DNA from 4 places in the Shewanella sp. 8A genome. Region 4 is predicted to be linked to each of the others. Evidence: predicted binding sites of a transcription regulator. Region 4 holds the regulator's gene; each other region holds the start of a gene.
What was found. Region 4 encodes LexA, which represses DNA repair genes until DNA is damaged. Its sites were predicted from a motif close to TACTGTATNNNNATACAGTA; they were not measured.

Region 1 (3,215 bases), on a different contig from region 4:
TGGAGCTTTGCCAGCCGGAGCCACTTTGGCAGCTTGAGCAGCACGCTTAGCTTTGGCTTTTTCTTGGCTTTCTTTCAACATGGCTTGAGCATGATCGATATGTTCTTGCTCTAGCTCGCCACAAGGTTGACCATCAAGATCCACACGCTGGGCACCAGCTTTTACCGATTTGAGGTAACGCCAACTGCTAGTGTAGCGTCTTAACGCCACGCGCAATTGAGTTTTACTGACTTTAGAATCATCAGCCAACCTTTCAGCCAAATCTTGAAACAATCCGATTTTTAATGGCTTAGTTTCACCTTCAGCAATAAAGCACAAAGGAAATGTTTCATACAAATACGCCAAAATTGCGTTGGTGTCGGTCAACTTATCTGTTGATTCCATCATTACTTCCACAGTTAAAAAGGGACATCGAATTCGAGGTGATATAAATCAGCTTCTTACGTGTCGTTTATCTTGGTTAAGCTCACAATTGAGCCAAAGTACAAATTAACATTCTCGCCGAGTTAACTAAAGTTAAAAAATATCAGTTAACCATTTTTTACGGCTAAACCTCTCAGGTTTATTCGGGCCATGCCCAAACAAGCCTTATCAGGGCATGCGCTATTATAAGGCGCACGCCACCGATTGCGACTATGAATTATGCGTTATTGTACGCAAATTAAGCAAATAGGCAGTTTTCGAAGCTTTTTACCAATAATTCCAAGCCCTTTTGGTCTTCTTCGTCAAAGCGGTCAAAAATAGGGCTATCAATATCCAGTACAGCAATCACCTGACCATTAGCGCGAACAGGGATAACAATTTCGGAATTACTGGCCGCATCGCAGGCGATATGTCCATCGAATTGATGCACATCGGCAACCCGTTGAGTTTGATTAGCCAGTGCTGCAGTGCCACACACGCCTTTCCCCATCGGAATGCGGGTACAAGCCACTTTACCTTGGAATGGGCCTAATACTAACTGTTCGCCGCGCATAACGTAAAAACCTACCCAGTTTAGTTCGGTTAGGTTGTCATTAAGCAGGGCTGAAAAGTTAGCCATGGCAGCCACTAAATCATCTTCGCCTTCGAGTAACGCTAACGCTTGACGGTTCAGTGATTCATAAAATTGCGGTTTCATATGCTTCCTAAAAATTATTCAGCAGCATCGTCCTTCTTAGACGCTTTTTTGGCTGTGTTTGGTTTTGTTGGCGTACTATTAACTTGAACCACGCCTTTAAGCAAGTTTGTTAGCTCATCTTTATTGTTAGCAAAATAGAATGCGAGCTGTTCGGTTAGACTTTCATCAATCCCAAGTTCCGCTTTCTGAATAAATGGAATGAGGTTATCAGCGATGTCGAGCATCTTATCGTAGGCATCAGCCTCCTTTTTCGATGTGAATGTCATCTTTTCTACCCCTTCTCTTACCACGACAAACTGTGTAATAACTGCCATGACCGCCCTCGCACTGTTTTTATATACAGTAACCAGAATGACATAAAGTGAACTAGTGATGCAAGTGTTCTGATTATTCTGATATTATGACTGCGCTTTATGTTGTGGAGATGGGTCAATCAATTTGATATCTCACCTTATAATTTGTTGTTTTCGGATTATTTGCTCAATCTCAGTGGCTTTGGGGCTAATATAATATTTTTATATGCATGACAATATAGCAGAAAACTCTGTAATCCTCTGTCGTTCCTGCGACTTGGCCATTCGGAAACGTGCCCTCCCAACTGGGGTCAGAGCGTTGTGTCCGCGTTGCAACACCGCACTTTATGACACCCCATACTGTTCAGTAAATGGCATGTTGGCACTGTGCATTACCGCGTTGGTGTTCTATTTTCCTGCTAACTTTTTTCCTGTGCTAGAAATCCATTTTCTGGGCAGTATTCGCACAACAACGGTATTTCAAGGCGCTTTTGCCGTCTTCGATCAAGGTTATTGGGTGGTCGGATTAGCCGTCCTTGCTGCCGCAGTGGTTGGCCCTGGTTTATTGATCCTATCGATTCTTGCGCAAATTTTGATTATAAAATGGGGGCTTGCGAGCCCATTTTGGCGCCATAGTCTCAAACAATTACTCACATTTCAGGGGTTCCTTTCGCAGCTGACAATGCTTGAGATTTATGTGATTAGCTTCCTCGTCTCATCATTTCAATTGTCTGATTTTTCGGATATTTATTTTGGAATGGGTACCTTTTGCTTCACCATGCTTTTTTTAGTCACCCTGTTTTTACAGCGTGAATACGATATTGAGCATATGTGGGGTCTTCTTATGCAGGAACATCTCTGATATGAAGCAGCAAGGAAAGGATTTAGGCCTGTGTTTGTGCCGCGTTTGTAGGCAACTCAATAGCAGTGAGGATAGCCACTGTAGTCGTTGTGAGTCAGAATTACAGGTCCGCGATTACAACAGCTTACAAAAAAGTTGGGCGCTGCTTATTACTGCCGCCATTTTATTGGTTCCAGCCAACCTCTATCCCATTACGGTGCTCACCAATCAGGGAAAGGTACGTCACGATACGATCTTTTCCGGAATTGTTCATTTAGTCCAATCGGATATGTTACCCATCGCCATTATTGTGTTTATTGCCAGTATTTTAGTGCCTTGGGTAAAGATTATCGGCTTAGCCACTTATCTGTGTGCTATCAGTTTCAACCTGCCAATTTCGAAGCAAAAACTTATGGTGGGATTTCATGTTATTGAGTGGATTGGCCGCTGGTCGATGCTCGATTTATTTGTGATCTCGCTGACCGTTGCCCTGGTGAATATGGGGCAATTACTCGATGCAAAGCCTGCACCCGCGGCCACGGCATTTGCATTGGTGATTTTACTGACGCAACTTGCCGCAAAAGTTTTAGACACTCGTTTACTCTGGGATCGACTGGAACCTCAAGATGACACAAATTGAATCGCCAAAAGTTGTGAAGAAAAAGCTCTTTTCGCCGATTTGGCTGCTCCCGATTGTGGCGCTCGCGCTTGGCGCATGGCTGGGTATTAAGAGCATCAAAGAATCGGGCATTGAAATTCAAATCCACTTCCCCAGTGCCACTGGGATCGACGTGGGCAAAACCTTAGTCAAATACCAAGGCTTAACCGTTGGTAAGGTAAAAGATATCGGTATTGATGATGATCTTAAAGGCGTTAACGTGAAGGTGATGATGGACTATCGCGCTAAGCCTTTCTTAAATAAAGAAACCCTCTTCTGGTTAGTTACCCCAAAGGCCAGCAT
Region 2 (3,215 bases), on a different contig from region 4:
AGGGCCTGCATTAATTGAGGGTTGGCGGTAGGTGCATTAAATAAATCAAACTGATTGTGTTTTTCGCTGACTAAATCTAACAAGCCCACACCGATTTTATAATAGCGTACCCCTTGCCTAAACAATTTAGGAGCGGCCGCGCTCATTGCGTGGGTGAGCTCGGCGCTGCAATTGGTGGCACAGGGAAAATTTACTAATATCTTGGCCCCTGTTGGATGCTCATCATAGGGTGAGTTATTGGCGAACAACAGCATGGTTTTACATAACGAACCTTGCTTTCTGGCTTTAACGGCCGCAATGCCAATATGCTTGCTTAAGGCTTGGTGGAGTTGTTGGTAATCAGTGATGCGTTCACCCACACTGCGAGTCGAGAATATCTGCTTTTTATCTGCCCTTGCCTCATCCCATTGTTTACATGCTTGGCCGTTGAGTTCTCTTACGGTGCGTTCAATCTCGATATTAAATTGTTTGCGGGCGAGTCCTGCCGGCATTCTTGCCAGATCATAAGCGGTATTAATTTCCATTAGTGCCAGCTTTTTACTGATGCGGCGACCAATCCCCCATACCTCGCCCACTTCTACCGACTTTAAAATAGCGAGTCGGTCTGGCTCATTATTTATTACGCAAACACCGTTATAACCGGGTAATTTTTTGGCGGCGTGATTTGCCAGCTTGGCCAGCGTTAAGGTAGCACCTATACCAACACAGACGGGTAAGCGGGCTTCTTTCCACACTGCACGGCGAATTAACTGCCCTTGTTCAAATAACGACTTGATTGCGGGGCAATGCTTAAAAGACAAAAAACTTTCATCAATAGAGTAGACATGCTGCTCAGGTGCAAAACGGCCAATGATATTCATCATCTTGGTGGATAGATCTGCATAGAGTTCATAATTGCTTGAGCAGGCAATTACCCCTAATTTTTGGCACTGGTCCTTAAATTCAAAGTAAGGTGCAAACTTGGGGATCCCCAACTCCTTAGCCTGACGATTAGCCGCCACAATACAACCGTCATTATTGCTAAGGATAATGATAGGTTTGCCGCGCCAGTCAGGGCGAAACACCTGCTCGGCGCTGCAATAAAAGCTGTTGGCATCGACTAAAGCAAACATTTTAGATTAGCGAGTGTTGGATTTTGTCGATGAAAACGAATTGAACTCACGACTACGCCTTCGATGTTAAAGGTGTCGTAATCATGGATTGGTTTAGGTTGAAACTGCTCATTTGCGGATAGCAGTAAGCGGCGAGTTTTATCGATAATTTTACACACAAACTCGCCGTTATAATTGGCAACAATCACATCACCATCACGGGCCGTTTCATGACGATCGACTATCAACAAGTCACCAAAATAAATGCCAACGCCCTGCATTGAATCCCCCCGAGCAAACCCCATAAAGGTCGCGTTTGGATGAATAATCAGGAGTTGATCTAAACTCAGGCCAAGCTGGCGATACTCTTCTGCAGGGCTTTCAAACCCTGTGAGCCCTGCACTTGCATAGATTGGTATGATACGCATAACTAACACCACTGGTTAAATATACAGTTATTTTAGCAGTAATCATGCGGCTGGCAAGTTTAACTCTACTGATTTAGAGATTAGCTTACTCCTTAGCGAGTTAACCTTAAACCTGAAGTGAATTGCTGGTGGTATGAATTGCACATGACTCAACTCGATCTATGTGCTGAGTCCCACTGCATGTGATTTAGTTAACGACTTCCGATATGATTAGACCTAGTTCTTAATGCCCCAAGCAAGTATTCCTCTATTGCTGGAGCTTCAAATGCAAACTCTCTGGGTAGAGGAATCGTCGTGATATAAACACAACCTTCAGACTCAGATTTTTTGGGGACCCAGGTTGTGTAAAATCTTGAATTTAATCTAGCACCAATGCAGTTACCAAACGAAGCCTTACCAATATAAGTGAGCTTTTTCTCTCTATTCAAAAAAATATACACTCCAGGGCTTTCGTTACTAGGCCAAGTTGCATTCTTTTCGACAGATATATCCAAGAGATCGGTCAATTCAACTTTACCATGTGGTCTAGGATAGTCATTATTAAAATGATCAAGCGCAACTTGTAAATCAGAAAAGGTCGATAATTCCATTAATACTCCTTTTGAAACTTTTAACGTTCTATTCAACCAACCAGATTTGCCAACATCGCAGGACCATTAGCCTAAACTGAGCTCTCTTGTTAACGCGATAGACGAAGCCAATGAAGATCTTTTAAACATGACAGACCCCAGGCCTAGTTTGACAATCTGAGATATAAGAACCTAAAGATTATCTGTCTTATCTGGTCGGCATCACCTCAAATGGCTAATTCACTCCCAGTGCTTTATAAACTGCATCCACAGGATCGGCATAAAAGCTGATTTGAAACTTGGAGAAGATCTCCGCCGGTACGGTTGGAATATCCGAGGCGGAGGCCATGGGCAGTAATACTCGCTTGCCGCCGCTGTCCATGGCCAACTGTAAACTGCCTGCCAGATCTTCTACCGGATTGACCACACCACCGAGCGTCATGTCCCCAAGAACCACCATTTGCTCCTGCACAGGTTTGCTCATCAAGATGGAACAAAATGCCACCAGCGCAGCAAGGCTGGTTTTAGTGCTTGGGCCTGAGTTGTGAAGCTCTACGACATGAAGATGGTATTCATGCTCTGAAAACTTAGCGGTGGCACTAATTCGATTCAGGTTACCCTTAAAGTAATCAAACCCGACTCGAATGGCTTCCTTTGCAGGCGTATTTGAGCCAAGGCCTGAGGTTGAGTGCCTGCCATTACCTGGCGTCATTTGAGTTTCAAAACGATAAAGCCCCAGTTGACCCGTGCCCCCTTTCGTCACCATATGCACTACACCAGGTTTACCCAACCCTTCGGGGATCAGCTGGCTGCCGCCCTGCTCTGGTACATTGACAAAAAACTCTTCGAGAGTCTGATTATCAAGGTAACTAAAATGCACATCAAAAAACTCCATCCCGCCGAGTTTCTTGAGCTGCTCCTTGATACGCCGACGTAGCTCCAGTGCGTAGGTCAAACAACGGCGCACATCTTCTTTATCAAATACACCATGGGGATGCAGCAGCTTCAATAATCCAGACACAGTACGACGCACGGCAATCACATCGCGCTGGTTCAAGTTATTACCTAACTTAAAATAGCGATCAATGGCATCAGAAAAACTACGTTTACGCATCTCGCGCATATAT
Region 3 (3,215 bases), on a different contig from region 4:
CTCGTCGATGATGATTAAGGCAAGCTTTTGGAAGATAACCTGCTGTTGAAAGATGGCGTGGGTACCGATCACCATTTGGGCGGCGCCAGATTCAATATCCTCTAAAGATTGCGCCCGAGCTTTACCTTTAAGCTTACCCGCAAGCCAACCGACTTTTAATCCTAGTGGTTCAAACCACGCGGCAAAGTTAGCTGCATGCTGCTCGGCGAGTAATTCGGTGGGCGCCATCATGGCCACTTGATAGCCGTTTTCAATCGCTTGAAGGGCGGCGAGGGCGGCGACTAAGGTTTTGCCTGAGCCAACATCCCCTTGCACTAAGCGCATCATGGGGTGCGGTTGCTCTAAATCTTTACCTATTTCGGCAACGACACGTTGCTGCGCGCCTGTAGGTTTAAAGGGCAGTGAGGCGAGAAAGGGATTTAATAGCTGGCCTGTGGCATGCATGGTCACGGCGGCGTCGAGGTTACTGCGTTGCCTGAGACGAAGCATACTCAGGTTGTGGGCGAGTAATTCTTCCTGCACCAGTCGCTGCTGCGCGGGGTGTTGACCAAGCTCTAAATCAAATTGTGAAATTCCCGCATGGGGGCGATGCAGGGTTTGCAGCGCCTGTTTTAGGCTCAAATTGTTCGGCTGCAAATGGGCGGGTAATAACTCGGTCAAGCCGCCATCTTCTAATAATTCAAGTGCCTGCTCGGTGAGCTTAATCCAACTCGCCTGTTTTAAGCCCTCGGTGGTGGGATAAATCGGCGTGAGTGTATCGCTTAGGTGAATATCCTCACCCGGATAGACGATTTTATATTCGGGGTGGACTATTTCCGCTTGATGATTGCCGCGACGAATTTCGCCATAGGCACGGATCATTAATCCATTTTGCATCGCATTGCGCTGCGCCATTGAAAAGTTAAAAAAGCGTAGGCTCATGCTGCCAGTATTGTCACGCACATTGCAGACGAGCATACGTTTACGGCCTTGAAGGATTTGAGTCGACTGGATTTCGGCCTCAATGGTGCCGTAATTTCCGGGCATGAGTGCGGCGATGGGATAGATTTGCGTGCGGTCTTCGTAGCGCAGGGGCAAGTGAAACAGCAGATCTTGTACTGTTGTGATGCCGAGTTTGGCGAGTTTTTCCGCGACTCTTTTGGCGACGCCCTTGAGTTCGGTGATCGGAACAAGATCCAATTGCTGCAAGTCGTTAGCACTCAATCACTGTGAATTTATACATATACTAACAGAGAATAAACGTAAGGCAATCTTGGGGGATCGACTGTGGTTAAGTGCGCTATGTAAAGAGGCTGAATGATTAGGGCGTGTTGACGTTTCAGGGTTATTTTTGCAGCAATTAGGCTGGCTTTTATGCAAGGCAAAGTCCGTGCCGTGTAGTTATTCTACATAAACGGACGATAACGCGGCAGAAAAGCCAGCCAAATGCTGCCAGAAGGGGTCGTCTGGCAAGCTCTTGCTCTTACTTTCTGTCATAAGAGCCGCTCGTCATTTGAGTAGAATAACTACACATCATTCCTCGTTTCGCGAGCACGAACTTGCCAGAACGAACAAAATCTAATCTCGAAACGTCAACACGCCCTAATATTGGGATTAAAAATAGCCTCTTATCTTATACGTCGAGTTATCTTATTAATATTAAATGAATATTCTATAATTTCGAGCTTAAAACAGGAGCGAAAATTAATATTCTTTATTATAAAGTACACTTTTTGTTATTTTGTGGTTTAATCGAAGTGTTGGTTGCCATTGAGTTGTTTTGGTAATTATGCGGTAACAAGGTTGTGAATCGATAATAATAAAGTGACCTCTGTGATGGATCACATGCGGGGAAACACGGTCGAGGAGTACTCGCCTTTGCATCTATTATGTTTACGTTGTTTATGGATAGGCATACTGTGTTTTGCTTTGCCTGCGTGGGCTAAATTGGATGTGGTTTTTTTTAATCCGGGCGCGGTTACGGATAGCTTTTGGGGTGATGTCGATAAATTAATGCAGGTGGCTTCATCAAAGCTTGATATTAATTTGCAAATCATACATTCAGATCGCAATCACTTTAAAATGATTGCTCAATTAGAAACGTTATTAAAATCTCACCCATCACTTCCTACTCATATTATTTTAGTGAATGAGAAGCAGTCTGCGATAAAAATGTTGCAGATGCTTTATCAGTATCCCATATATGTTCAATTGATTTTAAATGATATTTCTGTCGCCGAGCGAGAACACTTATTGGCAGATCCACATTGGCAAACTTATTTATTACCAGCGATTATCCCAGATAACTATGCTATTGGTGCTGATACCGCTAAAAATTTGCTAAGTCGTTTAGAAAATAAAAAGGCTAAGGTTTTATTAATCTCGGGCGATAAATCTACGCCCGCATCAGTGTTAAGAACTCAAGGCGCTAATGATTATTTCTTTATGCAACCCAATGTTATTGTTACTCAAACGGTATATGGTCAATGGCGTGAAGATATTGCTTATGATCAAACATTAACCTTGCTCAGCCGTTATCCGGATTTAACCTTAATCTGGACGGCGAACGATAAAATGGCTATCGGAGTGGTAAAAGCACTCCGCGAAAAGGGCCTTGAACCTGGACGTGATGTACTGGTCAGTTCGATTAATACTTCCCCTGAGATTTTGTCGCTCTGCCAAGAACGTAAAGTGAGTGCTCTGGGAGGTGGGCATTTTTTAGCGGGTGCTTTAGGGTTAATTCAGCTCAAACAATACCAAGAGACCCAACGTTATTCCTCCTATGAGGATATAGAACTCTTTAGGGTACTTAATCCCGATTCAGCTTTTTATCAGAAGTTAGTTGCAAGGGATTGGGCTGGGATTTTTAAGACACAAATAGTGGATAAGTTATCACAACAGTAATTAATAGGTATTCATGAAGCATCGTAATCATTCCATCAGTCATAGAATGACGCTCACTATTATTGGGGTGAGCTCATTTTTTGCTGTCCTGACCATGCTGGTGCAGTTAGTCTGGAATTATCAAGAAAGCATTGATAATACAACTGCCGATATTCGTGAATATTCCGAATCGATCTTACCCACTATTGCTAAGTCACTTTGGGATGTGGACCATGGTCTGTTATCTGATTTGCTTTCAGGCTTGGGCATGATGCCGATGGTGTCGAGTGTCAATTTAGAGAGTATCGATGGCGTAGCCATGCAGTTGGGCAAGGCGATTCACGCTAAGGATT
Region 4 (3,215 bases):
CCACGTTAAAAAGCGCTCAGCAATACGTACGAGACTATCGGAATAATTTGCTGCAATTTCATCAAGATATTCAATTGCCGTTTCACGCGCTTGGGTTTCAGAAATCTTCTTGCTCGCGGCTTCTTCCTGAATCGCCTTACGTAAGGATTCAGATTTCAGCAAGGAATGGAATAACGCCTGACGATTAGGCAACACAGGCCCCGTCATCACCTTACGTTGGCGACGGAAATGCACTCTCGCTACTCGAGCCAATTTATGGGCAATGCCCATATCGGTTCCATGTTCGTCGGCCATGTAACGCAGCGATACCGCATTAGAAAATTGCACAAAGTTATGACGACCTAAAAATAAGATCATCAAACACTTGCGTAACCAAGTAGGGTTCTCGCGCTCAAGCACTGCCGCCTTCATGGTGTCGTCTTCTTTACCCGGAGTACGACCCCAATACAGACTCACAGGCACCAGCTGGATATCTAACTCTGGCTTTTCCTTATGGACGGCCAACAAACGCATAAAACATTCGAGGAATGGCTCATTGCTGGCGCGTTCACCAAATAAGGGCTTACGACCTTCAAGGCATACCACCCGTGGCGCCACAACGCCATTCACCACCAGCGGCTCGTAAGGGCTTGGCAAACCAAGTTTCGTGGTGATCTCGCTTAACGCAGCAATATCACTCAGGGATTCTGTTTTCATTACATAAGCAAGCGGTCTGGAGGCATCCAGATTCAGATCGGCAAAGGGATCCTGTGGCACAACAATAGTGTGCACTAAGTGCTTTTGGATCCAACGTAATGATTTCAACCAAAGAGAGTCTTGTTTAGGCATTATTCTTATGCAATGTAAGTACGTTCATTAGCCCCATAGAATACCAGATTCTAGAGAATATACCCAAACAACCTAAAGATGCAGGATTCAGCGGCTGATTTTAATGACTTAGTAACGCACTTTAGGCAACGCCATTTATTGCTGCCGTGCAAATGGCATTCACCCCATAGATGACGATTACGGTTATTTGCAGATCTAGCTGACCAAGTTAAAAGTGGTTAATACTTGCACTACAAATAATACTGTATATACTAACAGTAACTGTATAGAAAAACAGGAAAGACCATGAGACCGTTGACGCCACGCCAAGCCGAAATTTTAGAGCTGATTAAACGTAATATTGCCGAGACTGGCATGCCACCCACTCGGGCCGAAATTGCCACCCGTTTGGGTTTTAAAAGTGCAAATGCCGCAGAAGAACACCTTAAGGCATTGGCGAAAAAAGGCTGCATCGAGATCATGCCTGGTACTTCCCGCGGGATCCGTCTCCCTGTAGAGGAAGAAGATAACCGCGAAACAGGCTTGCCACTTATCGGCCAAGTGGCAGCGGGTGAACCTATTCTCGCCCAAGAGCATGTCGAACAGTATTACCAAGTCGACCCCAGCATGTTCCACCCTGCTGCCGATTTCCTGCTGCGCGTAAAAGGCGACAGTATGAAGAATATCGGCATCCTTGAGGGTGACCTGCTTGCCGTTCATAAAGTACAACAAGCGCGCAATGGACAAGTTGTTGTTGCTCGCGTTGATGATGATGTAACCGTAAAACGCTTTGAAAAAAAAGGTAATTTAGTCTACCTACATGCCGAGAATGAAGACTATTCACCGATTAAAGTCGATTTGAGTTTCCAAAGTCTAACAATTGAAGGGCTCGCCGTAGGGGTGATCCGCAACGGAGATTGGCTATGAACAAACTATTAGGTAATGCCCCGCGTCACCCCGGTTTATGGCTCGATACGGTTCGAGATACAGAGACCGACTGGCAGCATACATCAATAGTCACTATGCCAACTCAGAGCCAAGGGCGCCAAGAGCTGACACAGCTGAGCAAACAACTTGCCCAACTGAGCCAACAGGGAAGATGGATAGTGCTCATCAACCCACCTAGTATTGGCTACAAGCAGCTATTAGCAAACGCAGGTGTGCGCATGGATCGCGTACTATTGGTTCACGCAAAAGATGAGGTCGAAACCCTTTGGGCGATGGAAAAAGCCTTAACCAGTGGCACATCTAGCGCAGTGATTACTTGGATTAACGCCCTAGATACTCGCGATAATCGTCGCCTACAAATTGTAGCAAAGAGCGCACGTGCAATGGGTATCGTGCTTGAAGGTTCAACGAATGACCAACCTTCTAGCACCAATCTCACACAATCGGCTAAATTTACTCAACCCGCATTTTTCAGCTCTGTTCATTAAAAATTTTTCACACCGTATTTAGCCTTGAAAGCCGCCTCACCTGTGAATGTGAGGCTTTTTTTTGGCAATTTTTCAGACAATTAGAAAAAGAAGTGATCTTGATCAATTTTTAAACAGCAAGTATGTTTGATTTAGGCGCACATGATATATGGCCTGTTTAGGCAGAAATATCGCGTTATTTTCGAATATCGCTCGCCCACAAGAATTGAGAATAATGGGTTTATTCAGCAGTATGTGCCAGTGTGGCTAATAACAGCAGTAACAATACTTGATCATAAGTAAGCCGCCAACGCACGTTGAAGTCAGAAACACTTTTTTGGGAACTGAAGAGTTTGCATAGAGTTGAGACTTACTGTGTTGCTCTTCTTTGTAGTTGCTATTTGCAATTAGCAGAGGAGAAGTCTTGTGAAGCAATGGTTGTATTGTTTACTCGTGGTGCTATTCGCCCCACCGTTGGCCGCAGCAGACATGCGGTTCAATATGACGCCTGGCGTAACAGAAATCAGTGGCAAGGTATACCACCTGCACATGACGATTCTGTATATCTGCTGCGCGATAGGCTTAGTGGTTTTTGGCGTGATGATTTATGCCATGATCAACCACAGAAAATCCAAGGGCGCGGTCGCGTCACACTTCCATGAGAGTACAAAAGTTGAGATCGCTTGGACGATAATTCCCTTTATCATTCTGATCTTAATGGCGATTCCGGCAACTAAAACTCTGATTGCCATGGAAGACCCCAGCAATGCCGATCTCACGGTAAAAGTCACAGGATCGCAATGGAAGTGGCATTACAGCTATTTCGATCAAGATATTGAGTTTTACAGTATTCTCGCCACACCAAGACCTCAAATCGAAGGTAGTGAGGCCAAGGGAAAGCACTACTTACTCGAGGTCGATAAGCCCCTTGTCCTGCCTGTAAATAGAAAAATCCGCTTTCTGATGACTTCTGAAGATGTTATCCATTCATGG

Region 1: a site for LexA is predicted at 1,446-1,465, ahead of M0413_RS09600 (YebG family protein). Genes of this name have one in related genera too.
Region 2: a site for LexA is predicted at 1,529-1,548, ahead of M0413_RS08115 (LexA family protein). Genes of this name have one in related genera too.
Region 3: a site for LexA is predicted at 1,205-1,224, ahead of recG (ATP-dependent DNA helicase RecG). Genes of this name have one in related genera too.

Annotation. Positions count from the first base shown of each region.
Region 1 is NZ_JAMDJP010000010.1:22,422-25,636, reverse strand. Features, by position in the region: gene proQ (RNA chaperone ProQ) at 1-384, opposite strand, end outside; gene msrC (free L-methionine (R)-S-oxide reductase MsrC) at 662-1,120, opposite strand; gene M0413_RS09600 (YebG family protein) at 1,135-1,434, opposite strand; gene M0413_RS09595 (paraquat-inducible protein A) at 1,640-2,275, shown strand; gene M0413_RS09590 (paraquat-inducible protein A) at 2,277-2,894, shown strand; gene M0413_RS09585 (PqiB family protein) at 2,881-3,215, shown strand, end outside.
Region 2 is NZ_JAMDJP010000008.1:64,396-67,610, reverse strand. Features, by position in the region: gene M0413_RS08120 (Y-family DNA polymerase) at 1-1,112, opposite strand, end outside; gene M0413_RS08115 (LexA family protein) at 1,100-1,519, opposite strand; gene M0413_RS08110 (GIY-YIG nuclease family protein) at 1,711-2,109, opposite strand; gene brxL (protease Lon-related BREX system protein BrxL) at 2,324-3,215, opposite strand, start outside.
Region 3 is NZ_JAMDJP010000006.1:47,674-50,888, reverse strand. Features, by position in the region: gene recG (ATP-dependent DNA helicase RecG) at 1-1,188, opposite strand, end outside; gene M0413_RS06170 (ABC transporter substrate-binding protein) at 1,858-2,883, shown strand; gene M0413_RS06165 (sensor domain-containing diguanylate cyclase) at 2,897-3,215, shown strand, end outside.
Region 4 is NZ_JAMDJP010000009.1:151,100-154,314, reverse strand. Features, by position in the region: gene plsB (glycerol-3-phosphate 1-O-acyltransferase PlsB) at 1-828, opposite strand, end outside; gene lexA (transcriptional repressor LexA) at 1,114-1,734, shown strand; gene M0413_RS09340 (cell division inhibitor SulA) at 1,731-2,243, shown strand; gene coxB (cytochrome c oxidase subunit II) at 2,649-3,215, shown strand, end outside.